2 regions of the Caballeronia jiangsuensis genome follow, and region 2 is predicted to be linked to the other one. Evidence: riboswitches for the same ligand, from Rfam matches in the RefSeq annotation. Region 2 holds a riboswitch; the other holds the start of a gene.
The links. Region 2 has a riboswitch for glycine ahead of PQR08_RS11370 (D-amino acid dehydrogenase). Riboswitches for the same ligand answer to the same signal wherever they lie in the genome.
Positions count from the first base shown of each region.

Region 1 (15,891 bases), on a different contig from region 2:
AGCCCATTCCCCAATCGGGCGATACGCCGAAATTGGCCACGATTGACAGATCAATGATCAATTTGGAGAAAATTTCAAGCACTTAAACGCAGCAGTGGAAAAGCTTGTCGTGTGGCAGCAGCAATATAAGGATGAGCTCGACGACTTACAAGTTCAGCAAAAAAGAGCAGCCGAAGAGTTGGGAGGCGTGGCGCGCTCGCTCGGGGTATTTGTTGACAAAGCTTCGAAATTCACCTCTACGGCGGACGCATTGGAAAGTACGTTGATCAGGCTTTCGTCGCAGCATAAAGCGATTGACGAGTCTCAGCGATCCCTAGCTGAAGTGTTGATACAAATGAAGGATGTCACGCCTCAGTTCGCTCAGACGATCGATGAAATGTCCGAAGCGATGAAACAGAGTGCTGCAAAAGTGCACTCTGTGGTTGCCGATATCCTGGATAATTTCGGCGTCCAATTTGCAGCTGCGTCGACGGAGATGAAGCAGCTGCTCAGCGAAACGCTACGCAAGTCTCAGACCGAACTCAACGATAGTCTCAGCCGCTCAACCGAAGCAATTCGACAAAGCGTTGTCGCGCTCGATAAAGCCCTGCACGAGGAATTATCGAAGAGCTTGCAATCATTAGGTCGGCAGCTTGGGTCACTGTCCGAAAAATTTGTTGCAGACTACACGCCTCTTACCGAGCGTCTGCAGGAACTCGTTCGCTTAGGCAGGGGTTCGTGAAGAATGAAAGAAGAGCGCGGCAACCAAACTTACTGGATTCCGATGGCCGATCTAATGACCGGCTTAATGATGGTATTTTTGCTTTTGACGGCGGCGTTCATGCTTCGAGTCGAGCGGACAACTACTTTGGTCGTAAAGGAATATGAGAAGACCAAGCGCGATATGGAGTTAGCCCTTCAAAGTGAATTCGCAAAAGATCTGAAGCAATGGAATGCCGAAATCTTGGGAGATATGACCATTCGATTCAAAGATCCCGCTGTTCTTTTTACCACGGGATCTGCAGAATTGCGACCTCAATTCAAAGTCGTATTGGCCAAATTTTTCCCTCGCTATCTCGCGCTGCTTACTTCAAGGCAGTATGTCGATGCGGTTAAGGAAGTTCGCATCGAAGGCCATACCAGTGCAGTATGGAGCGGAACCACTGATGAGACAATGGCCTACTTCAAAAATATGGAGCTTTCTCAAGCGCGCACGCGCAGCACGCTGGAATTTTTGTTATCGCTGTCGGCGAGCTCGTCGGAAAAAAATGGTTGATTCAGCATGTGACGGCAAACGGCTTGTCTTCATCGCGTCCGTTGTTATCCGCGGGAAAATTCGTTAATGCCCAACTCAACGATCAACGAGTTGAGTTTCGTATCGTAACGAATGCCAGCGAGAAAATGGATTCGATTGCTAAAGAGCTTCAGCCAAGATGAATCGAGAATTACCAGATTTTTTAAAGTGGGAGTCGTTCAATTCCCTTCGTGAACGCATGGAGGCGACACTCATCGGTCCGTTTGGCCCGAAGTGGCAAGCCGCTCGAATCAAGATTCCTTTGTTCGATCAACTCCAGAATGGTGGCGTAGATGTAGGAGCAGATCAATTTAGCGAACTACGCGATGGTACGCTGGAGTACAGTGGGTACCGAGTTTTGATCTATATTCGAGACATCTCCGTCATTAACGGAGAAGAGACGTTACCCCGCTATCATCTCGCATATTGTCGAACGCTCGAGAATATGAAAAGGGCGAATCGATTCGGAAGATACGTGGTATCAAATGCGGAAACCGGGATGTTTCATGTGAACATCATCAACGGGGATGGCTGTTCCACGCGTCGGGAGATGGTTCCATTGAAGGTGTGTCAGAACTGCCTTGACCGAATTGGCTGGAACGGCTTCAAAATAAACATGCGGCACGATGACAGACGTGAATCGGTGAACGGTTTCAAATTGTCTGATTTTTTCAAGCAATATCCTCGTGATCTGTTGAGCAAAGATTCGGCTCAACCAGCCGCAACAGCGCCCTTGAATACGTATCCCTTTGATTGGCAGCGGATCTCAGAAGAAATCAGGCGAAAGCGAAAATATAAGTGCGAGCGATGCAACCGTGAACTCGATCAGTCAGCTTCACGGTTCCTTCATGTTCACCATCGCAATGGACTTAAACATGACAATCGCGAGGAAAATCTTGAAGTTCTTTGTGTTCGTTGTCACGCGGAGGAACCGATGCACGGCCAAGTCAGGCGCTTGCCCGAGTATCAGGATTTCGATAGGGAATACGGCGATCGATACTGATGAGTCACGAGGTGGGCCTTTTTTTTCGGGCAAGTGGGCAAGTTAGCAGCGGGCCTCGTTGAGGTGCATTCACAGTCTCGGACCGAACAAGGTAGCAACAGTAACGCAGTTTTTAATGCAATCAGACGCGCCCGAATCCGTTTGACAACCCCAATTCGGTCGCGTAAATTCTGCCGCACGCGTCGGGAGAGCGCGTGGTTTCGTTCATGCAGCGAAGACCGCGCCGCCGAAGGGGCACACCCGCAAACTCTCAGGCAAATGGACCGACTGCGTCGAGGAATTCGTTTCCTCGCACTCTGGAGAGCGGCAGCGGCTTCAGCATGAAGCCAGTTGCCCACCGAAGGGGCGCGCGATGAACCATCAGTCACGCCGATGGTTCGCGCAATCTCTCAGGTACCGAGGACAGAGGGGTCACGCATCGCAACCGCTTCGCGGCATGCGCCTTGCGCGCTGCATCAGGCAGCACGAAGGCGCATCCGGCCAGGCGAAATGTGCGCTGCGTGGCCTTTTTTGTTTCGCGAACCGAGGCCCCGATGACCGAACTCCAACACACGCCCCTGCACGCCGCCCACCTCGCGCTCAACGCGCGCATGGTCGATTTCGGCGGCTGGGACATGCCCGTCAACTACGGTTCGCAGATCGACGAGCATCGCGCGGTGCGCACCGACGCCGGCATGTTCGACGTGTCGCATATGCGCGTCGTCGATTTCGAGGGCGACGCCGTCCGCGAATTCTTCAAGCACGCAATCGCCAATAACGTCGACAAGCTCACGACGCCGGGCAAGGCGCTCTACTCGTGCCTGCTCAACGACAACGGCGGCGTGATCGACGATCTGATCGTCTACTACTTCTCCGAAACGAATATCCGCGTCGTCGTGAACGCTGGCACGGCGGAGAAGGACATCGCCTGGTTCGGGCAGTTGAATGCCGAAGGCAAATTCAATCTTTCGATCACACCGCGCCGCGATCTCGCGATCATCGCCGTTCAAGGCCCGAACGCGCGCGAAAAGACCTGGCAAGTGCTGCCGGACACGCGCGCGCAAACCGAATCGATCAAGCCGTTCAACGCGGCCGTTTTCCCGTCGACGCAATATGGCGAGCTGATGCTTGCGCGCACCGGCTACACCGGCGAGGACGGTTTCGAGATCGTCGTTCCGGCGACGCAGGTCGAGGCGTTGTGGAACGCGCTCGCCGCCGCGGGCGTGAAGCCCGCAGGCCTCGGCGCGCGCGATACGCTGCGCCTCGAAGCCGGCATGAATCTGTACGGCCAGGACATGGACGAGAACGTCTCGCCGCTCGACGCCGGCCTCGCATGGACCGTCGATCTGAAAACGGAACGCGATTTCGTCGGCCGCAACGCGCTCGAAGCGAACGGCTCGAAGGCGAATTTCGTCGGGCTCGTGCTGATCAAGGAAAACGGCAAGGCGGGCGGCGTGCTGCGCGCGCATCAGAAAGTCGTCACGCAACACGGCGACGGCGAGATCACGAGCGGCACTTTTTCGCCTTCGATGCAGGAATCCATCGCGTTCGCGCGCGTGCCGACGGGCGTTGCCGTCGGGGACACGGTGCAGGTCGTCATCCGCGACAAGCAACTTCCGGCGCGCGTGGTAAAACTTCCGTTCGTGCGCAACGGCCGTGTGTTGGTCGAGCTTTCATAACGCCGTCGCGCCCGTTCCCTCCGATCAAGCAACTCACGAAAGAACCACGCAAGGAGCATCCAATGAGCATCCCGGCCGATCTGAAATACACCGAATCGCACGAATGGGTCCGCACCGAATCCGATGGCACGCTAACCATCGGCATCACCGATCACGCGCAGGAAGCGCTCGGTGACATCGTGTTCGTCGAACTGCCCGCGGCGGGCAAGACCGTTACGGCCGGCGATGCGATCGCCGTCATCGAATCGGTGAAGGCGGCATCCGACATTTACGCGCCGGTTTCGGGCGAGATCGTCGAATCGAACGACGCGCTCACCTCGGCGCCCGATCAGGTGAACGGCGCGCCGTACGAAAGCTGGCTCTTCAAGATCAAGCCGGCGGGCGACGCCGGTCTGGACAAGCTGCTCGACGCCGAAGGCTACGGCAAGTCGATCGGCGAATAACTCATCTCAATGACGATTGCGGCTCGACGGAGAGCCGCAATCGCAGGACAAAACATGAAGCTCGAACACCCGGATCGCCTGATGAACCGCACCTCCCTGTCACTCGCCGCGCTCGAATGCCATGACGCATTCGCCGAGCGGCACATCGGCCCCGATGACGCGGACCAGCGCGCAATGCTCGACGCGCTCGGTTTCGCGTCGCGCGCGGCCTTCATCGACGCGGTGATTCCTGAATCGATCCGCCGCAAGGAAACGCTGCCGCTCGGCGCGTTCACGCAGCCGAAGAGCGAGGCGGAAGCGCTCGCGTCGCTGCGCAAGCTGGCGGACGAGAATCTGGTGTTTCGAACCTGGATCGGACAGGGTTACTACGGCACGCACACGCCGGCGGTGATCCTGCGCAACGTGCTCGAAAATCCGGCGTGGTACACGGCTTACACGCCGTATCAGCCGGAGATTTCGCAAGGCCGTCTCGAAGCGCTGCTCAATTTCCAGCAGATGGTGATGGACCTGACGGGCCTCGCGATGGCGAACGCCTCGCTGCTCGACGAAGCCACCGCCGCAGCCGAAGCGATGACGCTTCTGCAACGCGTCGGCAAGCCGAAATCGAACGTGTTCTACGTCGCCGACGACGTGCTGCCGCAGACCATCGAAGTGGTGCAGACGCGCGCGAAGCCCGCGGGCATCGAAGTGAAGGTCGGTCCGGCCGCGGATGCCGCGAGCGCGAACGCGTTCGGCGTGCTGCTGCAATATCCCGGCGCGAATGGCGATGTGCGCGACTATCGCGCGCTCGCGGAAGCAATCCACGCGGCGGGCGGCCATGTCGTCGCGGCGGCGGATCTGCTCGCGCTGACGCTCATCACGCCGCCCGGCGAATGGGGCGCGGATGTCGCGATCGGCAATACGCAGCGTTTCGGCGTGCCGGTCGGCTTCGGCGGCCCGCACGCTGCTTACATGGCCGTGCGCGACGAATTCAAGCGCCAGATGCCGGGGCGTCTCGTCGGCGTGACCGTCGATGCGCAGGGCAACTCCGCGCTGCGCCTCGCGCTGCAAACGCGCGAACAGCATATTCGCCGCGAGAAGGCGACGTCGAACGTCTGCACGGCGCAGGCGCTGCTCGCGATCATGGCCAGCATGTATGCCGTCTATCACGGCCCGCGCGGCCTGAAGACAATCGCGTCGCGCGTGAACCGCGTGGCGTCCATCTTCGCGGCGGGCGTGAAGAAGCTCGGCTACACGATCGCCAACGACACGTTCTTCGACACGATCACGATCGACAGCGGCGCGAGCACGACCGCGCTGCATCAGGCTGCTTACGCCGCGCATGTCAATCTGCGCCACGTGAGCGCGACGCAAGTCGGCGTATCGGTCGATGAAACCACCACGCGCGACGACCTGCTCAAGCTCTTCGCGCTGTTCGCCGAAGTCGCGGGCAAGACCGAAACGTTCGATATCGACGCGCTCGATCAGGCCGCCGCCGATTCGCTGCCTGCCGAACTGCATCGCACGAGCGATTACCTCACGCATCCGGTCTTCAACCGCCATCACTCCGAACACGAAATGCTGCGCTATCTGCGCAGCCTCGCGGACAAGGATCTCGCGCTCGACCGCACGATGATCCCGCTCGGTTCCTGCACGATGAAGCTCAACGCGACCTCGGAAATGCTGCCCGTCACGTGGCCCGAGTTCGCGCAGATTCACCCGTTCGCGCCGGCGGAGCAGACGCTCGGCTATCGCACGATGATCGATCAGCTCGAACAGATGCTGGTCGCATGCACGGGTTACGCGGCTGTCTCGCTGCAGCCGAACGCCGGCTCGCAAGGCGAATATGCGGGCCTGCTGATCATCCACGCGTATCACGAATCGCGCGGCGAGGGGCATCGTAACGTGTGCCTGATTCCGGCGTCCGCGCACGGCACGAATCCGGCGTCGGCGCAGATGGCGGGCATGCAGGTCGTCGTCGTGGCGTGCGATGCGAACGGCAATGTCGATATCGAAGATCTGAAGGCGAAGGCCGGGAAGCATTCCGCGAATCTCGCGGCGATCATGATCACGTATCCGTCGACGCACGGCGTGTTCGAGCGCAATGTTCGCGAGATTTGCGACATCGTGCATTCGCACGGCGGCCAGGTGTATGTCGATGGCGCGAACATGAACGCGATGGTCGGCCTGTGCGCGCCGGGCCAGTTCGGCGGCGACGTGTCGCACCTGAACCTGCACAAGACGTTCTGCATTCCGCACGGCGGTGGCGGGCCGGGCGTCGGTCCGGTCGCGGTCGGTGCGCATCTGGCGAAGTTCCTGCCGAATCAGGCATCGACCGGATACAAGCGCGATGACGCGGGCATCGGCGCGGTGTCGTCGGCCCCTTACGGCTCGGCCGCGATCCTGCCGATCTCGTGGATGTACATCGCGATGATGGGCGCGAAAGGGCTCACCGCCGCGACCGAAAGCGCGATTCTCGCCGCGAACTATGTCGCGAAGCGGCTCGCGCCGCACTATCCGGTGCTGTACAGCGGCGCGGGCGGACTCGTCGCGCACGAATGCATTCTCGATGTACGGCCGATCAAGGAATCGAGCGGCATCTCGGTGGAAGACGTGGCGAAGCGTCTGATCGACTACGGCTTCCACGCGCCGACGATGAGCTTCCCCGTGCCCGGCACGCTGATGGTCGAGCCGACGGAATCGGAATCAAAGGAAGAGCTCGACCGCTTCATCGACGCGATGATCGCAATCCGCGAGGAAATTCGCGCGGTGGAAGAAGGCCGCGCCGATCGCGAAGACAACGTGCTGAAGAACGCGCCGCACACGGCGGCGGTCGTCACTGCGGACGACTGGACGCACAAGTACACGCGCGAGGCGGCGGCGTATCCGGTGAAGTCGCTGGTGGCGCGCAAGTACTGGTCGCCGGTGGGTCGCGCGGACAACGCGTATGGCGATCGCAATCTGATGTGCTCGTGCGTGCCGGTATCGGAATACGCGGACGAGTAAGGTTTCGCGCAGAACCTGAGAGAAAGCGCCGCCCGAAAGCGTAAAGCATTGTCGGGCGGTTTTGCGGCGCGTTCCAGAACAGCTAACATCTCACCCCGGACCAAAAAGCCAAACCAGGGAGTTCACATGGCGTTCAAGGTGCGAGAGGTGAAAGGGACGATCCGCGCGCGCAGGGTGCGAGCGATGCTGGGGGCGATGCTCATCGTCGCGTCGTCCGCGCAGGCCGCGATGAATTTCTGCGCCGCGCCCGCGATGCAGACGAGCGAGCGCACCAATGCCGATCCCGGCGTGAAGGCGCTGGTGAAGATGGTGCAATCGCACGTGAACGATCAGCCGAAGGCACGCGCGAAGCTGCACACCGAAGGCACGCTGCCGCACGAAGGCATTTACGACGAGAGCGTCGAAGCGGAGAAAGACCTCGGTCTGATGCGCGACGCCGCACTCGCGTGGCGCGCGACGGGTGACGAGCGCTATCTGCGGCTCGTCGACCGCTTCCTGCTCGCATGGACGACGACCTATCAGCCGAGCTTCAATCCGATCGACGAAACGAATTTCGAATCGCTGATCCTCGCATACGACCTCACGGCAAGCGCGTTGCCGGTCAGGACGCGCAACACGGCGAACGCGTTCATCACGAAAATGGTGACCGGCTACATCGCCGATATGGACAAGCAGCCCCGGCCGCTCACGGGCAATTACCGGAACAACTGGCAGAGCCATCGCGTGAAGCTGGTGGCGATGGGCGCGTTCACGATCGACGACCGCAAGCTCATCAACGCGGCGCAGCGGCTGTTCGTCGAGCATATCGGCGACAACATCGCGCCGGATGGATCGACGGTCGATTTCGCCGAACGCGATGCGCTCCGCTACGTGACATACGATCTTCAGCCGCTCGTGACGGCGGCGCTCGCCGCGCGGCGGCACAACCGCAACTGGCTGCCGGAACGCGCGCAGTCGGGCGCGACGCTCGCCGAAGCGCTCAACTGGCTCACGCCTTACGCGCTCGGCACGAAGACGCACGATGAATTCGTGAAGTCGTCCGTGCCGTTCGACGCCAAGCGTCGCGAGGCGGGCTTGCCGGGATTTTCGGGTCAATGGGACCCGAAGAACTCGGCGGAACTCTTTCATCTGGCGGCGCGGCTTGACGGCCGCTACGCGCCGGTCGCGCTGCGGCTCGCGCCGACACCGCCCGCGTGGCTCGCGGTGTGTCTGCCGCTGCCGGCGCGCTAACTCTTACAGGCAGGAGCAGTCATGGCAGTCAGCGTTTTCGACCTCTTCAAGATCGGCATCGGACCTTCGAGCTCGCACACCGTGGGACCGATGCGCGCCGCGTTGATGTTCGCGCAAGGGCTCGAGCGCGACGAGCTGCTGGAATCGACCGCATCCGTGAAATGCGAGCTGTACGGCTCGCTCGGCGCGACGGGCAAGGGCCACGGCACGGACCGCGGCGTGATGCTCGGCCTGATGGGCGACGCGCCCGATACCGTCGATGCATCGGGCATCGTTCCCCGGCTCGAAACCGTGCGTACGTCGAAGACGCTCGCGCTCTTGGACAAGCGCAAGATTCCGTTCACGATCAAGGAGAACATCGCGTTCTATCGGCAGGCGCTGCCGGAGCATCCGAATGGCATGAAGCTCTACGCGTTCGATGTGAACGGCGCGTTGCTGCGCGAAGCGACGTATCTATCGGTTGGCGGCGGTTTCGTCGTGACGGCGGGCGCGGCGAACACGGCGGTGCTGACGGCGCACGAACACTTGCCGTATCCGTTTCACACCGGCGACGAGTTGATGAAGATGTGTGCGGAATCGGGCAAATCGATCGCGCAATTGATGTGGGAAAACGAGCGCGTGTGGCGCAGCGAAGACGAGATTCGCGCCGGGCTTCTGCGCATCTGGGACGTGATGCAGGATTGCGTCGCGCGGGGATGCGGCATCGGCAATCCGGCGGCGGAAGGACACTTGCCGGGGCCGTTTCAGGTGAAGCGACGCGCGCCGCAGTTGTACAGGGCGCTCACGGGCAAGCCGGAGCAGGCGCTGCGCGACCCGCTTTCGATGATCGACTGGATCAATCTCTACGCGATCGCGGTGAATGAAGAGAACGCGATCGGCGGGCGCGTCGTCACGGCGCCGACCAATGGCGCGGCGGGGATCATTCCGGCGGTGCTGCACTACTACGACCGGTTCGTGCCGGGATCGAACACGCAGGGCGTCGTCGATTTTCTGCTGACGGCGGCCGCGATCGGCATTCTGTACAAGATGAATGCGTCCATCTCCGGCGCGGAAGTCGGATGTCAGGGAGAAGTCGGTGTCGCCTGTTCGATGGCGGCGGGTGCGTTGGCTGCGGTGCTCGGTGGAACGCCGGCGCAGGTGGAAAACGCGGCCGAGATCGGGATGGAGCATAACCTCGGGCTGACTTGCGATCCGGTCGGCGGGATGGTGCAGATTCCGTGCATCGAGCGCAATGCGATGGGTTCCGTGAAAGCCGTCAACGCCGCGCGTATGGCGATGCGCGGCGACGGGTCTCACTATGTTTCGCTCGATTCGGTCATCAAGACGATGAGGGAGACTGGCGCGGATATGAAGACCAAATATAAGGAAACGTCGCGCGGCGGGTTGGCGGTGAATATTGTGGAGTGTTGAGGAATCCATGCCTTCGAGCAGGCGTCACCTCGACGACTGAAACATTCGTTGGATGGCGCTCGAAGCGCGGAATGAAGCAGTTAGCATCGGTAGAACAAGAACGACTCTACCGATCGCGATCTTGAACCCATGCGCTCGGTAGAAATACCTGAGAGCATCGCATTGGAACCGAAGGAACTTGCTGCGCACAGAAACATGCGCAAGACGTTGAGCGGCGCATTGCCATTCAAGCCAATGAACAAGACGAAGTGGCCTAACACTACAGCCGTAGTTATTTTTCCTATACTAAGTTAGTACTACTACTTTGCATAGGATCATGAAAGAGATTGCTAAAGCATGGGAACGTGAACTGGATGAATTGCATGAGAGATTGGCTGGCCTGTTCAGGCGCGCTGAACCGAGACAGCGTTCGCGAGCCTATCTAAAAGGTTTGCTTGGTACGGTCGAACGCAAGAACGGCTGGCAGCTTGCCGAATGGATCGGCGATGCCACACCCGATGGTGTGCAGCACCTTCTCGAGAGAGCACAGTGGGATGCCGACAAGGCGCGCGACGTACTGCGCGAATACGTCGTTGAGCAACTCGGCGAGCGTGAGGCGGTGCTGATTGTGGATGAGACGGGATTCCTCAAGAAGGGTGAACACTCTGCCGGCGTGCAACGCCAATACAGTGGTACAGCAGGTCGCATCGAGAATAGCCAGATCGGTGTGTTTCTCTGCTATGCGGGCAATGGAGCGAGCGCATTTATTGACCGCGAGCTGTATATGCCCCAGTCATGGATCGACGATCGTCCTCGCTGCAAGGTTGCGGGCGTCCCGGACACGATGGGATTTGCAACCAAGCCGCAGCTCGCGCGCCAGATGCTTGAACGGGCGCTCGATGCGGGAGTACCTTGCGGCTGGGTCACCGGCGATGAGGTGTATGGCGGTGACCGTCCTTTGCGGCTGTGGCTCGAATCGCGCGCGCAGCCATTCGTGCTGGCGGTGAAGAAGAGCGAACCACTATGGTGGCAAGGCCCGACCACTATGCGCGCCGACAAGATTGCACAAGCCTTGCCACCGCAGGCTTGGCGCCGCCTCTCGGCCGGAATCGGCGCAAAAGGCGCGCGCCTATATGACTGGGCACTTACGCCGTTGTGGCGCCTGCAGTTGAGCGCCGAGGAGCGTCGCTTTGGTCATTATCTGCTGGTGCGCCGCAGTCTTGACGAAAATCGCGAGCACGCGTATTTCGTCGTCTACGCGCCCCGCAGCAAGGTCACCCGTCGGACTCTGGTCAACGTCGCTGGCAGGCGATGGGAGATCGAAGTCGGCTTTGAGGCCGCCAAGGGTGAATGCGGCCTCGACCAATATGAGGTGCGTCGCTGGCAGGGCTGGTACCGCCACGTCACTCTGGCGTTGTTGGCCCACGCGGTACTTGCTGGCCTGAGGGCGCAGGCTAAAAAAAACAGCTGAAGGTTCACTGCCATTCAGCATCCAGGAGATCCGCCGGCTATTGTGTCGCCTGATATGGCGAACGCTGCACTCCGTCGAGCACGTGATGTCGTGGTCAATATGGCGGCGCCGACATCAGTACCGAGCCCAGCAGTGTCATTATCGACGACGCGGCGGTGTGCTCCCGGCGTATCTACGGCTGTAGTACTAAGCCGTTCAACAGAATGGCGCGGCCACGCGTTCATGCTACTGAGCTCACTCGCGTCTCCGACGATCACTCCGTGCTTTTCATGTGGCGCGATGGAGACGAGCCCGAAGATCGCTCATTCTATGGGCATCTGGTCTGCGTGTTGCCGCGCGGCGATCTGTACCCGCTGCTCGAATTTCACTATCACCCGAGTCACAAGGGCTTGCATTGCAAAATGCCTTGTCAGACTGCCTTGGATTACCGGAATCGCTTGCTGCCCGGAGCGCCCGAGCTTAACCTGAAAACTTCGAGACGTTTCGATCCGCGTATGTCCGAAGATCGTGCCGCGCTGATCGCCCTGTTCTGCGAGACGGCGGGCATATCGATTTCAAACGAACAAATCGGGCAAGGCGACTTGTTGTGCTGACGGACATTCTCAAGCGAACGATTTGCACGCTGTTCGAGGTGCACGACGACAGCAATGGCGTGCAGCGCATCGTCACGCCTCTGCAGTATCCCGGAACGGGAGATCACGTCATCGTTCGCATTCGCCCTCGCGACGACGGATGGGTCATAGACGAGAACGGCGAAGCCTGCTTTTCCGCGAGCATGGCGGGCGGCGACATCGAATCCGGCATCGTCGAGCATTGGGCTAAAGAACATGCGCGACTCAGTCCGGCGCGACTGTGTGAAGACGAGGTGATTCGCGCGACGACCACCGACGAGCGGTTTCTCGTGCCGTACGTGTTTCGCGTGGCCGAAGCAGCCCAGCAGCTTTACGCCGTCGCGACCTCGCGGCCCGAACGCCAGTCAAGCAGCGATTTCAAGGAACGGCTGACTCGTATCATCGCCGAGATAGCCGACGAGTTCGGTCTCGGACACCGCTCCGAAGTCGAACTGCCGATTTCGGGCGGCTTGATTGCGGATCACGTGATCGAGACACCCACGCCGTCGATCATCATCGCCGCGACCAGCGCTAACCGGTTGCTTCAGGGTGAACTCATACACATGCAGTATCGCGCCATGCACATGCCGGGACATGTGCTTGCCATTGCGGAAAATCAGCAGGCAGTAGGCAAGACCGAGTTCGAGCGTGCGAACTATTACACATGGAAGACCGTCGTCTTCGATGCGCGGAACCTTCGGAGTCTGATCGGTTCAGTGCTTCATTGACGCGTTGCTTCACGCCCCAATCAAATTCACCACCTTCACATTCCTGGTATCCGGCACTTCCGCATAAGACAGCACCTTCAACTGCGGCAGACTTCTGCGCAGGAACCTCGCCAGCATCGCCCGCAGCGAATGCTGCACGAGCAACACCGGCGGCAAGCCCAGATTCTGCTGACGCATGATCGCGTTCTGCGTCGAGTTCATCAGCGTCTGTGCGAGGCCCGGTTCGAGCCCGGGATTCGTCCCCGTCGACAAAGCCTGCGACAACACACGTTCCAGCGTCGGATCGAGGCCCATCACCTGCAAATCGTCGGCGCCCGGATACCACTGCTGCGTGATCGCGCGGCCCAGCGCGAGACGCACCGCCGCCGTGAGATCGTACGGATCGGACATGCGCGGCGCGTGCTCCTGCAACGCGTCGAGGATCGTGCGCATATCGCGGATCGGCACGCTTTCGTCGAGCAGGTTCTGCAACACCTTCTGCAGCGTCGTGAGCGACAGCACCTTCGGCACCAAATCGTCCGTGAGCGACGGCGTGTCCTTGCCGATGCGCTCCAGCAGCGCCTGCACTTCCTGACGCCCGAGCAACTCGGCCGCATGCGTCACCACGAGATGATTCAAATGCGTCGCGACGACCGTGCTCGCATCGACGACCGTATAGCCGTAGACCTGAGCCTGCTCGCGCAGATTCGTGTCAATCCACACCGCCGGCAGGCCGAACGCCGGGTCCTGCGTCTGCGCGCCCGGCAGCGCGGCCGACACCTGACCCGGATTGATCGCGAGCCATTGACCCGGGAACGCTTCGCCGACACCCACCTCGACGCCCTTCAGCGCAATGCGATAGCCATTCGGCCGAAGTTCGAGATTGTCGCGAATATGAATGACCGGCGGCAAAAACCCGATCTCCTGCGCGAACTTCTTGCGAATGCCCTTGATGCGCTTGAGCAACTCGCCGTCGCTGTTGCGATCGACGAGCGGAATCAGCCGGTAGCCCACTTCCAGCCCGAGCGGATCGATGAGCGATACGTCTTCCCAGCTCGCTTCCGCATTCTCCGCCGACGCGGCCGCCGCGCTTGCCGTAAGAGGCGTGACATCGGTGACGGCGCCCGCTTTCTTCTTCGCTTCGGCGCGCTTGTTCATCGAGCGCGCGGCGTAGATGAGACCGCCGCCGAGCAGCATGAACGCGAAGTGCGGCATGCCCGGAATCAGACCCATGATGCCGATGATCACGCCCGTGATCATCAGCACGCGCGGATTCTGGAACAACTGGCCGGTCAGCTGCGTGCCGATGTCCTCTTCGGTCGCGACGCGCGAGACGATCACGCCCGCCGCCGTCGAGATGATGAGCGACGGAATCTGCGCGACCAGGCCGTCGCCGATGGTAAGCAGCGTGTAGTTGGTCGCCGCGTGCGCGAAGTCCATGTCGTGCTGAAGCATGCCGACGATCAGCCCGCCCACCACGTTGATCACCATGATCAGAAGACCGGCGATCGCATCGCCGCGCACGAACTTGCTCGCACCATCCATCGAGCCGTAGAACTCGGCTTCCTGCGCTACGCCCTGGCGGCGCTTCTTCGCGGTTTCTTCGTTGATGAGGCCCGCGTTCAGGTCGGCGTCGATGGCCATCTGCTTGCCGGGCATCGCGTCGAGGGTGAAGCGCGCGCCCACTTCCGCGATACGCCCCGCGCCCTTCGTGATCACCATGAAGTTGATGATCATCAGAATCACGAACACGACGATACCGACCGCGAAGTTCCCGCCGACGAGAAAGTGCCCGAACGATTCGATCACCTGACCCGCGGCATCCGGGCCGGTGTGGCCTTCGAGCAGCACGATACGCGTCGACGCGACGTTCAGTGACAGGCGCAGCAACGTCGAGAACAGCAGCACGCTCGGGAACGCCGCGAAGTCGAGCGGCTTTTGCGTGTACATGCTGACGAGCAGCACCATCACCGCCAGCGCGATGTTGAAGGTGAACAGCAAGTCGAGCAGGAACGCCGGCAAGGGCAGAATCATCATGCCCAGGATCATGCAGATCAGGATCGGGCCGGCGAGGGCTCGCAAGTTCTGCGTGCCCAGCGCGTCGGGCCGTTTGGCGAAAAATCCAGCGCGCGCGTTCATGCGGCGGCTCCATTGTCAGTGTTGTCGCCAGCCAGGGCCTCTGCGGCTTCCTGATCGGCGTCGGCGTCGGATACGCCGCCTTTGTCGAGTTCCTTCGGCACGTCGAGATCGGACGGCTCGTCCGGCTTCACGCCGCCATCTTCCTTGTAACGCTTGAGCTGGTAGACCCACGCCAGCACCTGCGCCACCGCGCCGTAGAGCGCGCCCGGAATCTCGCGATTGATCTCGACGTTGTGATACAGCGCGCGCGCCAGCGGCGGCGCTTCGAGCAGCGGCACATTGTGCTCGCGGCCCAATTCGCGGATGCGCCCCGCCACCAGATTCACGCCTTTCGCGACGACCTTCGGTGCGCGCATCTGGCCATCGGCGTACTTCAGCGCGACGGCGAAGTGCGTCGGGTTCGTGACGATCACGTCGGCGGTCGGAATCGCCTGCATCATGCGGCGGCGGGCGGCCGCGCGCTGCTGTGCGCGAATCTTGCCCTTGATGTGCGGATCGCCTTCGCTTTCCTTGTGCTCGCGCTTCACTTCTTCCTTGGTCATGCGCAGCTTCTTCGCGTGCGAGTAGAGCTGATACGGCACGTCGACGGCCGCGACGAGAAAGAGCCCGCCGATCGCCATGCCGCAGCACACGAAGATCAGGTGCATCGCATCGGCGAGCGCGAGATCGAGCGGCTTAGTCAGGAGGCCGAGCACTTCGGCCTTGCGGCTCCAGATCGCCGAGCCCGCCATGCCGCCGACGACGATCGTCTTCAGCATCGACATGCCGAGCTGAACCGGCCCTTGCACCGAGAAGATCTTGCCGAGGCCGCTGATCGGATTCAGACGGCCGAAGTTCGGCGCGAGCGGCTTCGTCGTGATGAGCCAGCCGCCGAGCGCCATCGGCGCGGCGAGCGCGGCGAAACCCGTCAGCAGAAGAACCGGCAGCACCGCGAACAACCCTTCCTTGCCCGCGTTCGCCGCGCCGATCATCATCTGGCGCG
Region 1 is NZ_JAQQDB010000011.1:169,484-185,374, forward strand. It holds gene PQR08_RS14165 (hypothetical protein) at 1-86, shown strand, start outside; gene PQR08_RS14170 (hypothetical protein) at 95-721, shown strand; gene PQR08_RS14175 (OmpA/MotB family protein) at 725-1,255, shown strand; gene PQR08_RS14180 (HNH endonuclease) at 1,413-2,276, shown strand; glycine riboswitch at 2,450-2,552, shown strand; glycine riboswitch at 2,563-2,692, shown strand; gene gcvT (glycine cleavage system aminomethyltransferase GcvT) at 2,810-3,934, shown strand; gene gcvH (glycine cleavage system protein GcvH) at 3,997-4,377, shown strand; gene gcvP (aminomethyl-transferring glycine dehydrogenase) at 4,432-7,362, shown strand; gene PQR08_RS14200 (alginate lyase family protein) at 7,546-8,592, shown strand; gene PQR08_RS14205 (L-serine ammonia-lyase) at 8,614-10,002, shown strand; gene PQR08_RS14210 (IS701 family transposase) at 10,319-11,452, shown strand; gene PQR08_RS14215 (hypothetical protein) at 11,713-12,045, shown strand; gene PQR08_RS14220 (hypothetical protein) at 12,039-12,791, shown strand; gene flhA (flagellar biosynthesis protein FlhA) at 12,801-14,909, opposite strand; gene flhB (flagellar biosynthesis protein FlhB) at 14,906-15,891, opposite strand, start outside.
Region 1: it holds a riboswitch for glycine, as region 2 does, so the genes downstream of both, gcvT (glycine cleavage system aminomethyltransferase GcvT) here and PQR08_RS11370 (D-amino acid dehydrogenase) in region 2, are expected to answer to the same signal.

Region 2 (15,891 bases):
TGGCCGGGTAGCCGATAGCTTTTGGAAAGCGCCGTTTTCGACGTGGACAAACCAATACATCGAACTGCAATTCGAATGAGATAACTTTCATTCGGACTGAATCTTTCGATCCCGGGAAATAGAAAAAGAAAACGTTTGCGCTTTCCCTCGTTGCGCCATTCGAAGGGCATGCGTTTCGTAAGCTTGCAAATAGATTGGTAGTCCGAATGCTATCGCTGATTACGCGAAGAAACGTGGGCGAAGTCGAAGGCCGTGGGCGCTTGTCGGATCGATGCGGCATTCTCGGCCAAGATCATGCTCTTGCCCGCCACGGCGGAAAGGATGTACCGAATAGAAGACTAACCTGCCGGAATCATACGCAAACTACCCCATATATCTGCAACCGAAACATAGGGAGCTAACGCCATGTCTCACGTTACGGCCTTCGGCGATGCAGAGATCAGCAGTCTTTATCACTCATCTGAAGAGAGAGTGACAAAGCTCATAGGAATTTTGCTTTACGACGGATTCTCTCTTCTCGGTGCAGGAACGCTCGCCGAGGCACTTCATATCGCCAACGAAACGCAGTCGTCCGGCCTGAGCAATGGCGTGACTTATAGCGTTCGTCTGGTCTCCGCGCGCGGCGGCGCGGTAGCCTGTTCGTCGTCGGTATGCGTATGGACGGAGCGATTGGGCGGCCAGCGGTTTCAGGGCTTCGATGCGCTGTATGTCGCGGGCGGATCCGGCGTGACGCGTGCGGCCGCGGATGAAAGCCTCATCGATTCATTGAGGATCGCCTGTTCTCAAAGCGGCGTGGTCAGTTCGCTCGGCAATGGCGACGTGATGCTTGCGGCCGCGGGTATTTCACGGCGCGACTGGGCGTCGGTAGGCCGTGGCGTATGGCATACCGGGACGTCGAAGAGTGCGGCCTCGACAGAACGCAACGACGCGCTGATCAACTCGCTCGCGCTCGTGAAGCGCGATCTCGGCTACGACATCGCGACCGCGGTGGCTGACCGTCTCTCTTCGTCGAGCGATCAGCATCTGCCGATCATGCTGAGCACGATCGGCACGACCACGCTGGCCGAAAAGGCGCAGGAATCCGCACGCTGGCTCGAACGCAATTGCGGACGTCCCATCTCGGTCGGCGATGCGGCCCGCACCGTCGCGATGAGTGAGCGCAACTTCCTGCGTCTGTTCAAACGTGAGATGGGGCTCACGCCGTCGCAATATCTTCTGCGTGCGCGCCTCGATCTGAGTTGTGAACTGCTTGTCAAAAGCGATTTGCCGATCGACAAGATCGCGCGCAGGACGGGATTGACCAATGGAGAGAGATTTTCGAAGGTATTCAGAAAGCAGTTTCTGATGTCGCCGACGGAATACCGGTCGAAGCGGAAAAACGGCGATGCGTTGTGATTGCCGTCGGCATCGAGGATGAAAAACAGCTGCTCGAAACCGAACGCGGTTTCGAGCCAGCGGAACGCGGCCTTCGCGTCCCGATACGTCTCCCGCGATAGCAGAAGGCCTCAGGCGGCAAGCACTTCGTTGACCGCCGCTTGCGCATTCTCCACTGCCGCCGCGTGCTCGCGAATCAGCCGATACACGGTCTCGCCCGGCACGGTCTCCGATTCGAGCAACTGATCGGCGATCGCACGCAACACCGGCTCGTTCGCCTGCAGTAGCGCGAAGCATTCATCGCTCAGATCGTGCAGCAACGCGTTCGCGTGTCCGATCGAATTCTTCAGTTGCAAGCCCGCATACTGCTGCGGCAGGGCGGCAAGACTGAACAGATTGCCGTCCTCGTTGAAGCCGAATTTCGACACCATGTCGAGGCTGATACGCGACGCTTCCTGAAGATCCGACGCCGCGCCGCTCGATGCTTCGTCGAACATCAGCAGTTCCGCATTGCGCCCGCCGAGCAGCACCTGAATCTCGTTGCGCAGTTCGGTCTCGCGATACAGATGCTTGTCCTGCATCTTCGTGATGAGCGCTACGCCCAACGCGCCGCCGCGCGGCAGGATCGTCACTTCTTCGAGCACGCCCGTGTCGAGCAGCGCCGCGACGAGTCCGTGACCCGCTTCATGCACCGCGATGCGCGTGCGTTCGTCGTCGGACAAGGCGCGCTCCGCGCCGTTGACATCCCCGATACGCGCGATCTTGATCGCTTCGAGGAAATGCTTCGCGGACACTTCACGTTCGCCCGCCTTGCGCGCGACGAGGCCCGCCTGATTGACGATCATCGAAAGCGTCGCCGGCGACAGACCCGTAGTAAGACGTGCGAGCTGATCGAAGTCGATATCTTCGTTTTTCTTCTTCAGATTGGCCGCATAGAAACGCAGGATCTCGGCGCGATCATCGAGACTCGGCAGACGCACCTGCACCGTGCGGTCGAAACGGCCAGGGCGCCGCATTGCTTCGTCGAGATTGTCCGGATGATTCGTAGCAGCGACGATGATCACGCCTTCGTTCGATGCGAAGCCGTCCATCTCCGCGAGCAGTTGATTGATGATGCGGTTGCTCTCCGCTTCGACGGGGCCGCCGCCGGTATCGGTGCGCTTGCCGAGGCCATCGGCTTCATCGATGAAGATCACGGTCGGCGCGTTCTTGCGCGCGAGTTCGAACAGATGCTTCACCTTCTGGATGCCGACGCCGTAATACTTCGCGCTGAAATAGCTGCCCGTGATCGCGATGAAGTTCGCGCCGCATTCGCCCGCGAGCGCTTGCGCGAGGCGCGTCTTGCCGACGCCTGGGCCACCCGTCATCAGAATGCCGCACGGTGCGCGCACGCCCATGCCGGTAAATTGTGCGGGCTCGGTCAACCACGCGCGCACATCCGTGAGCGCGGCTTTCGCTTCGCCCGCGCCGATGACGTCGTCGAAACGCAGCGTCGGCGACTCGCCGAGCAACTGCGCGCCGCCCCGCATCTCGCGACGCATGAACCAGAGAATGCCGCCGAGCATCAAGAGCGGCAGCAGAAGGCTCAGGATGTCGCGCGAACGATCGAACATTTCGCTCCAGCGCGCCACGCCCGTTCGCACGTCGGCGTCGGGCAGCCAGACGAGTTGATAAGGCGAGCTCGCGCCGGGCTTCATATCGCCGAGCAGCAGCGCATTGGAGAACGCGCCGTTATGGTCGGCGACGTAGTACTTCTCGCCCTTCATCGTGGACACGAGAATCGCATCCGGACTTACGCCGATCGTCGCGACGTTTCTGTCGCGGATATCGGTCAGCATTTCCGATGCGTCCTTTTCCCGATGCGTCCACGCCGATGCGTCATGGCGCATCTGATTGGCGACACCTGCGAGCGCGGTGGACTGCGATTGCGCGGCACGCAACTCATGGCGCCAATGCAGGAAGCCCACGCCCGCCACGAGCGTGGCTGCGATCACACCATACGCGATATATCGGCCAACACGTGACCGCAGCGAATTCCTTGCCGGTTTCATCAATTCTTTCCCAGTGGGACCGCGAGGGCGGCGCCCGTCAATCTATCGTCGGAAGAAATGGCATCCGAACGTGTCTCTGTTCGTGCTCCGGTGGTGGGATGCCCGCGCGATGTCTTGATCCTCAAGATGGCGAAGCGATCGACCTTGAACCGCAGATCGTCAACCATGCGAGCATGGCCCTTTTATCGGGAAGTGCTCCGCTGGAATGGTGCCCAAAATGCATGACCATTCGATAACGCGGAACAGCGCGCGAACGAGCGTCAAACACGTCGTTTCAGCTTTCACGTCCCTTTTTTTAATTAACGGCAGGTGACGAGTCTTCTTGACGACCGTGTAAAAAGCGGATGATCCGCGCTCGCGGCGTGATGCAGGTTTGATGGCGTATGCAGGACGGAGCAAGGATATCACGGGAAAAAGCTATGCTCCATCCGGTAAGGAATACTGCTTGCTTAAGCTAGTCCACTGTCCGCGACATGGGGCGCGCGGCGGATCTGAACCGGAGGGACATAACATCATGTTGTATTACGCGTTGGTCTTTTTCATTATCGCGATCATCGCCGCCGCCCTCGGGTTCGGCGGCATCGCGGCAGGCGCAGCGAGCATCGCGAAGATTCTATTCTTCATATTCCTCGTCATCTTCCTCGTGACGCTGGTGATGGGCCTCATGCGACGTTGACGGCCGTCTGGTACGAGCGTCGTGTCGAGGCTGGTCGGCACGACGCTCTTTCTTCGCGAATCAATCTGCGATCCCGTCGCTCGCTTCTACGATCAACTTGAGCGACGCGTCCGGATCGTTCATCTCGCCGATCGCAAGCAAGGCAAAGCGCGCGAGAAAAAGCGATGCCTTCGCTTCGCCGAGTTGCGTCATCGTTTTGCACAGGCGCGTGTAGACGGCGTCGAGTTCTGCATCGTTCATGATCTTCTCCCTCGTTCAATCGGTTGATGCGGACAGCGCGCGTGCGATCGCCGCTTCGATGTCGTCTGGTTGCGCATCGCGCCAGCGGCCGAGCACGTGGCCATCGGGCCGCAGCAAATACACAGTGCCGGGCCGCGCGTCGTAACGCTCGAAGATGCGGCCCGTGTGATCCCATGCGTGCACGCCCTGCGCTCGCGGATGAAGATGCGCGCTCAACGGCACCGCCCTGAACGGCAATCCGCTCGCGCGCAACGCGTGCGCGAGCGTCGCGAATGCGGCGGGCAAAGCGCCATCATCTGTAAAGCACAGCGCGGTAAAGCTCGGGCCGGCGAGATCGGTCAGATGCGCTTCGCGTCCATGCCCGGCCTCCACGATCGTCACCGGATACTCCGCCAGCACCGCGCCGGGAACGGGCCCCGATGCGAACACATCGCGATCGGCGATGTTCAGTGGCGAGGTCGCATATGTGATCGCCGAGGTCTGCCGCGGATTGATCAGCGAGCGCACTTCGGGATGCCTAGCCGCGAGACTCAGCACCGCCGTGCGCATCAGATCGAATGCGAACGAAGGCGGCGCCATGAACTCCGTGCTCTTCGTGCCGTAGCTCAGATTCTCGTGCGTGGCGGCGACGCGCTCGTCCGAATAGCTGTCGAGCAGCGTATCGGACGCGAGTCCCTTCACGACGAGCGCGAGCTTCCACGCGATGTTGTCGGCATCGTCGATACCGGAGTTCGCGCCGCGCACGCCGAAGATCGGCACGAGATGCGCAGCGTCGCCCGCGAACATCACGCGCCGATGGCGATAGCGTTCCAGCGTCAGCGCATTGGCCTTGTAGATCGTGATCCAGATCGGCGACCATGCGCCCGTTTCGCCCATCATGTCGAGCAGGCTTTGCAGGCGCGGGATGACGTTATCGGGCTTCACGGCTTCGTCGGCATCTTCGCCGTCGCGTAGTTGATAGTCGATGCGCCATACGTTGTCGGGCTGTTTGTGCACGAGCACGGTCGAGCCCGGATTCGACGATGGATCGAAGTACGCGAGCCGCTCCGTCGGCCGCTCGCTTTCGAGTTCGATATCGACGATCACATAACGGCCTTCATAACTCGTGCCCTTGAGTTGAAGACCGAGCGCTTCGCGTATCGTGCTGCGGCCGCCGTCGCTCGCGACGACCCACTCGGTTTCCAGCGCGTAATCGCCATCGGGTGTCGTGAGTTGCAGCGTCGCGCCATCGTCGCGCGCGTCGATCGATTTCACGCGTGTCTGCCAGCGAATATCGATGAGCTCGGCGCGCTTCTCGGCGGCATCGAGCAGAAACTGTTCGATGTGATATTGCGCGAGGTTGACCATCGGCGGCAGCTTCTGGTTTTCGTCCTGCGGCATCGTGAAATGCAGCACTTCCGTGTCGCGATAGAAGCTTCGGCCACCCGTCCACGGCAGGCCGGTTTTCAGAAAACCGTCGAGCGCGCCCAGGCGTTCGATGATCTCCAGGCTGCGCCGCGAGATGCAGATCGCGCGGCTGCCGTGACACACGGAATCGTCCGCTTCGATCAGCACCGAGCGCACGCCATGATTCGCGAGGCCGAGCGCGACCGCGAGCCCGACCGGGCCGCCGCCGACGATCGTCACGTCATGACGTTTCACATCGACGCCTTTTTCCAGCGCCGGAACGCGCGCCGCATACTTTTTCGCCGTGAACGGATACGGCTTGAATGGCTTGTTCATCCAGTGCTCCTTGCGTGATTCCTTAGACGGCTTGTGCTTTGTTTTGCGTGATCGGCAACATCGTCACGACGAGCGCGCCGAGCGCGAGCAATATCGCCGAATAGATCAGCCCCGACGTGAAGCTGTGCGTCGCGTCCTTCAGCCAGCCGACGATCAGCGGATTGAGCGCCGAACTGATGTTGCCGGTCGCATTGATCACCGCGATGCCGATGGCGCGCGCTTTGAAGCTCAATGCGTGATCGGGCGTGGTCCAGAAGATCGACATCGCCGTATACGAGCCCGCCGACGCGAGGCACACGCCGAGCATGCGCAACGCTGGGTTCGTCGAACATGCGGTGCAGAGCCAGCCCGCGGCGGAGAAGAGCATCGGCAGCATCAGGTGCCATTTGCGCTCCTGCTTGCGATCCGAGCGGCGGCCCCAGACGATCATCGCGACGATCGTGCAGATCTGCGGAATCGCCGCGAGCAGGCCGATCGTGCGGTTGCTCGCATCGGCGCTGAAGCTCTTGACGATGAGCGGCGTCCATACGGCGACCATCGCGAGGGTGTTCACGAGGCAGAAGTACGCGATCGCGAACTTCACCACGGTCGGCGAAAGCAGTTCCGCGACGATGCCCGCGCCTCGTGCATGCTGCGTCGGCGTGTTCGCGTCGCCGGAATGTTCCGATGCGAGCGTGGCGGCGAGCGCGCGTTTTTCGTCGGCATCGAGCCAGCGCGCGGTGGCGGGACTGTCGTCGAGATAGCGATACACGACGAGGCCGAGCAGCGCCGACGGCAAGCCTTCCAGCAGAAAGAGCCATTGCCAGCCCTTCAGGCCGAGCGTGCCGTCGAGCCCGAGAATGAAGCCGGAAAGCGCCGAGCCGACCGCCGCGGTCACGGGCATCGCGATCATGAAAAGCGCATTGGCGCGCGCACGGTATGCGCCGGGAAACCAGTACGTGAGGTAGAGCAGGATGCCGGGCAGAAAACCCGCCTCCGTGACGCCGACCAGCACGCGCAATACATAGAGCGACGTGGGGCTCGTCGCGAACATCGTGGCCGTCGAAGCGAGGCCCCACGCGATCATGATCGTGCCGATCCAGCGGCGTGCGCCGATGCGCGCGAGCACGATGTTGCTCGGAATGCCGAACGCGATGTAGGCGACATAGAAGAGCGTCGTCGCGAGCCCGAATTGCGTGCTCGTGAGGCCGAGGTCCTTCATCATCGTCAGGCCCGCGAAGCCGATGTTGATGCGGTCCAGAAACGAGAAGAAGAACAGCACGAAGAGGAACCACAGCAGATGCCGCGAGACTTTCGCGATCACCGGTTGTTCGTGCGTGCGGGGTATGGGCGTCGCGTTCAATGCGCCGCTTGCGCGGGTGGATTCCATGCTGTCGTCTCCGGTCGTGTCGCTCTGTCGGACATCTGATGCGTCGGAGTATGAAGCGCGGGATCGGGCCGCCTGTCCTCAATTTGGGTACAGCGCGAGGCCGTCAGCGGATCGGGGAAAACACGGATACGTTCGAAGAGTTGTCAGACCTTGCCCGGCCCGATGCACAGCGCGAACAGTTGCCGCTGGCTCGAAATGCCGAGCCTGCGGTACGCGCGCTTCTGATACGTGACGACGCTCGTCGCCTTGATGCCCATCGCATCGCCGATTTCCTGCGCGGTGCGGCCTTCGAGCACGCCGGTCAGCACGTCGAGTTCGCGCTTGGAGAGTTCGGGGCACAGGCCGCGCACGCGCGCGAGCATGAGATGCGAGATCGGCATGTCGCGCTGCCCGCAGATCGCGTAATGATGCTTCGCCGCGTGCGCGATGAGCGGCGCCATCGCTTCGATCAACGCGATCTCGCGCGGGTGGTAATTGCCGAAGCGCGTGTCGCGATACAGGTTCACGGAGAGCCACAGATCCGCGCCCGGCTGCACGAGCAGCGACACGCGGTCCGATACGTTCGGCTGGTGATAGCACGCCGCGCGATACGCCTCGTTGGCGATATCCTCGCTCGTCTGCCGATGCAGCACGAGCATGGAGCCGGGCTTCTCGTTGCGCGCCGAGGAAACGATCTTCTGATTGCCGTCGAGCGCGTAGAAATGGCGCGCGTAAGTGTCGGCGACATCGCGCAGGAAACGTCCGCCGCGATGATCCGCCACCGACACCGTGCGCGGCCGGTTGCCGAATTCATACGCGAAGATCGTGCATTGCGAAATCGCGGCGACGTCGCCGAGCAGCTTCAGCACTTCGGCGGCGAGCGCGTTGGAATCCTCGCTGCCGATCGACGATACAAGCTCCGTCGCGCGGCTGAGATCCAGCTGCCCGTTCGAGGAGACGCGGTCGAGTCGCCAGGAGCGCATGATGGGCTAGACGAGATACGTGTGGATCCCGCTATTCTAAGCCCGCGCTTTCATCAGCTAACGCGCGATGGCCGAGCGCAGCGCCGCATCGCGGCGCACGATCCAGTTGAAGAGCGGCGTGGCCATCAGCGTGCTGAGCACGGCCATCAGCACGAGGATCGAAAACAGTCCGGGCAGGATCACGCCCGCCGCAAGGCCGATGTTGATGATGATGAGCTCCATCAGCCCGCGCGCGTTCATCAGCGCGCCGATGGCCATCGCGTCGCCGGAAGGCTCGCCGTTCGCGCGCGCGGCCGCCCAGCATGCGATGCCCTTGCCGCCGAACGACGCCAGCAGAATCGCCACGGCCGCGAGCATGATGGCCGGGTCCATCAGCATGTCGAGCCGCGTGTTGAGGCCCGAGTAGGTGAAGAACATCGGCAGCAGAAACACGACGACGAAGGGCTGCAGCATGTCGCGCAGCTTTTCCGTCAGCGGGCCGCGCGGCAGCGCGACGCCGAGCAGAAAGCCGCCAAAGACTGCATGAATGCCGATGGCGTCCATCGCGAATGCGCAGAGCGAGAACAGCGCCAGCACGGTGGCGAGCACGCTCGTGGGCAACGGCGCGTGCGGATTCAATCCGGCCGCGAGCCGGCGCAGCAACTTGCCGCCGGCGAAGATCATGAAGAGCGCGAAAGCCGCGCCGCCGCCGATCGCCGCATACGCGCCCATCCACGAGCCGCCGAAGCTCGCGAGCACGATCGCGAGGATGCACCACGCGGCGGCGTCGTCGAATGCGCCTGCGGTGAGCGCGAGCGTGCCGAGCGACGTGCCGGTCAGCCCGCGTTCGTGGATGATGCGCGCGAGCATCGGAAACGCGGTGATCGCGATCGCCGCGCCGAGAAAGAGCGACGCCTCGTAAAGCCGCACCTTCTCCGCGAAGAGACCGGGGATCGTGTGCAGCCACGGCGTCAGCGCGAACGCGAGCGCGAACGGCGCGACGATGCCCGCGATCGACACGCTCATCGCGCTTTTAGCGCGGGCGCGGAAATGGTCCGCGCGAAACTCCGTGCCGACGAGAAACATGTAGAGCCCGACGCCGAGCTGCGCGGCGACGTAGAGCATGCCCATCGTCGCCTTGGGAAAGAGCGCCTGCTGCCAGTGCGGCAGCAGCATCCCGAAGAGCGAAGGGCCGAGCAGCACGCCCGCGATCATCTCGCCGACTACTTGCGGCTGACCGACGCGCTGCGCGAGCCTGCCGACGAGCTGGCTCGCGAGCACGATCACCGCGGCCTGGGCGAAAAAATAGACGGACAACTGGGAAGACGGCATCTTTTGAGCAGCGAATAACGGACGACGGGAGTCTGAGGGCGAGGGCGGCGATCTGTCAACGTGCTGACGGGGGCTTGCCATGCGCATTTCGTACCGGTATTGTGCAAGCGTTCGACAAAGCGTCACGGAAGAGTTCGTCCTCGCGACGACGCCGACGGAGCAACCGCCCCGGAAACTCTCAGGCAAAAGGACCGTGCGCGCTGGAACATCTGGAGAGCGGCGCCTTTGCGCGCCCACCGAAGGGGAGCCCCGGTTGCCGACGTGAACGTCGGGTGGCACGCGGGCGAAACTCTCAGGTACATGGACAGATGGGGCATCGGTGCCGGCTGCGGCATGTGGCCAAGGCCGGCGATGCTCAATCAATCTGGATCATGTCATGTCACGAATCGCCATCATCGGCGCCGGGATCACCGGCGTCACGACCGCTTACGCCCTTGCGCAGCGCGGTTTTCACGTCACCGTCATCGAACGTCATCGCTATGCGGCGATGGAAACGTCCTTCGCCAATGGCGGGCAACTGTCGGCGAGCAATGCCGAAGTGTGGAACAGCCGCGCCACCGTGCTGAAAGGCCTGAAGTGGATGTTCACGCGCGACGCGCCTCTCCTCATGAATCCGCGGCCGGGCTGGCACAAGTACAGCTGGATGGGCGAGTTCCTGCGGCAGATTCCGAACTATCGTGCGAATACGGCCGAGACCGTGCGTCTTGCGATCGCGGCGCGCGAGCATCTGTTTCGCATCGCGCGGGACGAGAAAATCGACTTCGATCTCGAACGGCGCGGCATCCTGCATTTCTACGCGAGCCGCAAGGAGTTCGACGCCGCATCCAAAGTGAACGAGATCCTGACCGGCGCGGGCCTCGACCGTCACGCGGTGACGCCGGAAGAGATCGCATCGATCGAGCCGACCCTGCGCGGTGCGTTTCATGGCGGCTTCTTCACGCCGTCCGATTCCACCGGCGACATCCACAAGTTCACGCGCGGACTCGCGGATGCATGCGCACGGCACGGCGTCGAGTTCCGCTACGACACGTCGGTGACATCGATCGACGAACAGGCGGGGCGGCTCGCGCTGAGCGTCGAGCACGCGGGCGAGACGCAGGCGCTCCAGTTCGACGGCATCGTGATCTGCGCGGGCGTCGGCAGCCGTGCGTTCGCATCGATGGCGGGCGATCATCTCAACGTCTATCCGGTCAAGGGCTATTCGATCACCGTCTGCCTCGACGACGCGCGCAGCCGCGATCACGCGCCGTGGGTCAGCCTGCTCGACGACCGCGCGAAAATCGTCACGAGCCGGCTCGGCGCGGACCGTTTCCGCGTGGCGGGCACGGCGGAGCTGAACGGCTTCAATCGCGATATCCGCGCGGATCGCATCGCGCCGCTCGTCGAATGGACGCGGCGTCATTTCCCCGATGTATCGACCGCACGCGTGATTCCGTGGAGCGGCCTGCGCCCGATGTTGCCGAGCATGCTGCCGAAGGTCGGGCAGGGCAAGCGTCCGGGCGTGTTCTACAACACCGGGCACGGGCATCTCGGCTGGACGTTGTCGGCCGCGACGGCTGAGATCGTCGCGGAAACGGTGTCGCAGCGCCTGCCTTCGAAGCGCGTGCATGTCGGCGCATCGTCGCAGGTGAGGGTGAATACGCCGGCGTGATATCGTCGGCGCACTGTTCACTGTCCGAAGGAGCGCGCAATGGCCGAACTCGTCAATTGCCTGTGGTTCGACGGTAATGCCCGTGAAGCGGCGGAGTTTTACGCCGCCACCTTTCCCGATAGCCGCGTCGGCGCGGGCCATGCGTCCGCGAAGCCGGGCGTGGGGCAGGGGCCGGAGCTGACCGTCGAGTTCACCGTCCTCGGCCAGCGCTTCCTCGGACTGAACGGCGGCCCCAACTTCAAGCCGAACGAAGCGGTGAGCTTCATGGTGCATACCGCCAACGCGGAAGAGACCGATCGCTACTGGAACGCGATCGTCGGCAATGGCGGCGAGGAAAGTCGGTGCGGCTGGTGCAAGGATCGCTGGGGTTTTTCATGGCAGATCACGCCGAAGCGGATGCTCGAGATTTTCAGCGGCCCCGATCGCGAAGCCGCGAGACGCGCGATGGACGCGATGATGACGATGAAGAAGATCGACATCGCCGCGATCGAGCGCGCGGCGGCGGGCGGCTAAAGGCTCAGCGATCGAATTCCTTCGTCTGATCGGCTTCCTCGAACATCTTGCCGAAGCCCGTCGGCACGAGCACGACGGAGCGATCGGCGGGATCGTAGTGATCGGCGAGTGCGAACGCTTCCGAGATGATCGTCTGCACGTCCTGACGCAGCATCGTCACGTCGAAGGACAAATGCGCGGCGAACGGGTCCCAGTCGAAGCAGCCGACGACCGCCGATTTCCACGCATCGGGCGATAACGTCGATGTGAACTGCACGAGACCTTCGAAGGCGGTGATCGAGTTCATCAGCAAGCCCGATGGCAACCGGCCGAGCTTCTCGTGGCGGACCGCGAGCGCGCGTCTCGCGGACGCGGCGTTGTAGCCGCAGCATTCGACGGCATCGGACGCGGGCGCGATGCGCCGTGCTTCGAACGCATCGCGAAAGCCCGCGATGCGCGTCTCGGTCGCGTATTCGCCTGCCACGCCGCCGAGCAGAATCAGTTCGTCCGGAGATTCGCCGCGCGCGATGAGCTTGTCGATCAGCACATCGGTGATCGCGCGCGCGCCGCTGCGATTGTCCGACACGACCGAAGGCGCGCCGTCGCCGGGCAGATCGACGTTGATCGACGGCACGCCAGCCGCCGAGCACAGCGCGTTGAGCGGCGCCGGATTGCGCACGCCGGCGATGAACAGCAGTTCGACTCGCTGTGACAGCAGCGTCTCGGTGACGCTCACTTCGACAGCGGGATCGCGCTGCGTGCCGACCACGATCGGACACAGACCGCGGCTGCGCGCCTGATCCTCGAAAGTCTGCGCGAGGCCCGCGAAAAAGCGGTTGCGGTAGTGCGGCAGCACCATGCCCGCGAGCCCCGATCGCGACAGCCGCAGCCCGCGCGCCTTCATGTTGACGTTGTAGCCGAGCGTGCGCGCGCTCTCCAGAATCCGGTTCGCCGTCTCCTCCTTGATGCGATAACGCGTCCAGGTGCCGTTCAGCACCATGCTCACTGTGGCCGTCGACGATCCCGTCGCCTTCGCGATGTCGTAGATCGTCGACTTCTTTCCGGGGGTATTGCTGACCATCGGGCTTCGCTCCAACCGCGTGTGTTTTCCCAGACGGTAGCCTGTCCGAAAGACGGAACCGAACTAGGGTTTGTCCGAGTCGACCCTGTTGCTGAATAGATTCAGCATACGCCGAACCGGGTTGCTGAATGGATTTAGCGTCATTCGTCCAGACACCGGCGCATCTGGAATTCCGATCACTCAACTGGGCGTCTGCTCGATGTGTGCGGATGTCCTCCGGAGGAGACATGTCCAAGAATATGATTCGCTCGTTGTGTGCAGGCGTGGCCGCATTCGCGTTGGCAATCGGCATGGCCTCGGCGTCGCCCGACAAGCCGGTCATCGGTGTCGTCGTGAAGATCGGCGGCATTCCGTGGTTCAACGCGATGGACGCCGGCATCAAGAAGCGCGCCGAGCAACTCGGCGTGAAGGCGTTCATGGTGGGCCCGACGAGCGCCGATCCGGCGCTGCAGGTGCGCGCGATCGAAGATCTCATCGCGCAGAAGGTCGATGTGATCGGCGTCGTGCCCAACGATGCCGAAGTGCTCGAACCCGTGTTGCAGCGCGCCCGCGCGGCCGGCATCAAGGTCATCACGCACGAATCGCCCAAGCAGAAGAACGCCGACTGGGACTTCGAACTCGCGTCGGTCAAGGGCTTCGGCGAGGCGTACGCGAAGCGTCTGGGCGAAGCGCTCGGCGGCAAGGGCGAATACGCGGTGTTCGTCGGCTCGCTGACGGTGCCGCTGCATAACGCATGGGCCGATGCGGCCATCGCGTACATCAAGGCCAACTATCCGGGCATGACGCTCGTCGGCGACCGGTACGGCGTCGCGGAAGACGTCGATGCATCGCGCAAGACCGCGCTCGATCTGATGCGCGCGCATCCGAATCTGAGGGCGATTCTCGCGTTCGGCAGCCAAGGGCCGATCGGCGCCGCGCGCGCGGTCCAGGAAAAGCAGATGAAGGGCAAAGTGCTCGTGCTCGGTCCGTTCTCGCCGGGGCAGGGCCGCCGTCTCGTTCACGACGGCGTGCTGACCGGCGGCTACATGTGGAATCCGGCGCAGGCCGGCGAAGTCTTCGTGACGCTCGGCACGATGGTCGCGAAAGGTCAGCCGATCAAGGACGGCACGAACATTCCGGGTCTCGGCGTCGTGCATCCCGATGGCCACAACCTGATCGTCGATCAGCTGGTCGATCTCAACGAGAAGACCGTCGACGAACTCGCGAAGTCGGGCCTCTGAGCGTTGCATGATGCGCGAAGCCGCCGCCGCCGAACCTGACCGCACGCCTTTGCTTGCGCTCGACAACATCTCCAAGGTGTTCGGCGGCGTGAAGGCGCTGAAGGCCGTGAAGTTCGACGTCATGCCCGGCGAAGTGCTGTGTCTCGCGGGCGAGAACGGCTGCGGCAAGAGCACCATCATCAAGATCATCAACGGCGTGTATCAGCCGGAGCCGGGCGCGGTGATGCTGATGGACGGCGAGTCGATCGAAGGTCTCGATCCGGCGCGGGCGCGCGAGCTCGGCATTCAGGTCATCTGGCAGGATCTCGCGCTCTTTCCGGAGATGACCGTCGCGGAGAATATCGCGTTCGAGCAGAACCTCGGCGGGCGTCCGCGCTTCGTCAATTACGGGAAGATGAAAGAGGCGGCGCGCAGGATTCTCGCGCGGCTCGGCGTCGGCATCGATCTGAACCGGTCGGTGCGTTCGCTGTCGATCGCGCAGCGCCAGATCGTCGCCATCGCGCGGGCGCTCGTGCGTGATGCGCGCCTCGTGTTCATGGATGAGCCGACGGCATCGCTGAGCCACGCCGAGACCGAGGCGCTGCTCGCGATCGTGCGCCGCCTGTCGGCGGACGGCATCGCGGTGGTGTTCGTGAGTCACCGGCTCGCGGAAGTGCTCGAAGTCTGCACGCGCGTGACCGTGCTGCGCGATGGTCAGTACGTCGGCACGTTTCCGACCGAAGGGATGACGCAGACCCGTCTCACGGAACTGATGACGGGCCGCACCTTCGATTACGAAGTGCGCAAGACGGACCTTTCCGCGGCGCCAGTCGTGCTGGACGTGCGGGGATTGTCGCGTGGCCGCGAATACGCTGATATCTCGTTCGTAATCCGCCGAGGCGAAATTCTGGGCATGACGGGACGACTGGGCGCGGGACGCACGGAGCTTGCATTGTCGTTGTTCGGCATGACGCGGCCGCGCGCCGGATCGATGCATATCGAAGGCAGAGAGATCGCACTGCGCTCGAATCGCGATGCGATCCGCAAAGGCATCGCGTATGTGTCCGAGGATCGACTTTCGCTCGGACTGGTGCAGCCGCAATCGATCGGCGACAACACGGTCGCCGCGGTGCTCGACCATCTTCTGGACGCGACGCATCTGATTTCTTCGCGCAAGCGCAACGACCTGATCGCGGACTGGATCGCGCAACTCGCGGTGAAGATCGGCAAGCCGGACGATGCGGTCTCGACGCTATCGGGCGGCAACCAGCAACGCATCGTGCTCGCTAAATGGCTGGCGACGAACCCGAAGCTGCTGATCCTGGATTCACCGACTGTCGGCGTGGACGTGGGCGCGCGCGCCGGCATCTTCGCGATCATCCACAAGCTGGCGGCGCTCGGCATGGCGATCCTGCTCATCTCCGACGAAATTCCCGAGGTCTATTTCAACTCGGATCGCATTTTGCACATGCGCGACGGCCGCGTCGTCGGGGAGTATGTGCCGGGCGCGACGACCATGGAACACATCGAGCGAGACGTCCATGCCTGATCTGCGCAAATTCGGGATCGGTTCGATCGAGGCGCTGCTGATCCTCGTGATCGCCGTGATGATGATCGGCCTGAGCCTCACGACATCGACGTTCCTCACGCTGTCGAACCTGTTCGATCTGCTCAACCAGAGCTCGGTCAACATCATCTTCGCGGTGGGATTGCTGGTTGTGCTGATCGCGGGCGGCATCGACATTTCGTTCGCCGTGGGGGCG
Region 2 is NZ_JAQQDB010000008.1:219,655-235,545, forward strand. It holds gene PQR08_RS11330 (GlxA family transcriptional regulator) at 406-1,395, shown strand; gene PQR08_RS11335 (AAA family ATPase) at 1,506-3,425, opposite strand; gene PQR08_RS11340 (DUF1328 family protein) at 3,940-4,101, shown strand; gene PQR08_RS11345 (hypothetical protein) at 4,162-4,341, opposite strand; gene PQR08_RS11350 (FAD-dependent oxidoreductase) at 4,357-6,063, opposite strand; gene PQR08_RS11355 (MFS transporter) at 6,086-7,432, opposite strand; gene PQR08_RS11360 (helix-turn-helix transcriptional regulator) at 7,576-8,394, opposite strand; gene PQR08_RS11365 (cation:proton antiporter) at 8,452-9,705, opposite strand; glycine riboswitch at 9,821-9,909, shown strand; glycine riboswitch at 9,912-10,016, shown strand; gene PQR08_RS11370 (D-amino acid dehydrogenase) at 10,082-11,356, shown strand; gene PQR08_RS11375 (VOC family protein) at 11,396-11,869, shown strand; gene PQR08_RS11380 (substrate-binding domain-containing protein) at 11,874-12,929, opposite strand; gene PQR08_RS11385 (substrate-binding domain-containing protein) at 13,157-14,149, shown strand; gene PQR08_RS11390 (sugar ABC transporter ATP-binding protein) at 14,157-15,677, shown strand; gene PQR08_RS11395 (ABC transporter permease) at 15,670-15,891, shown strand, end outside.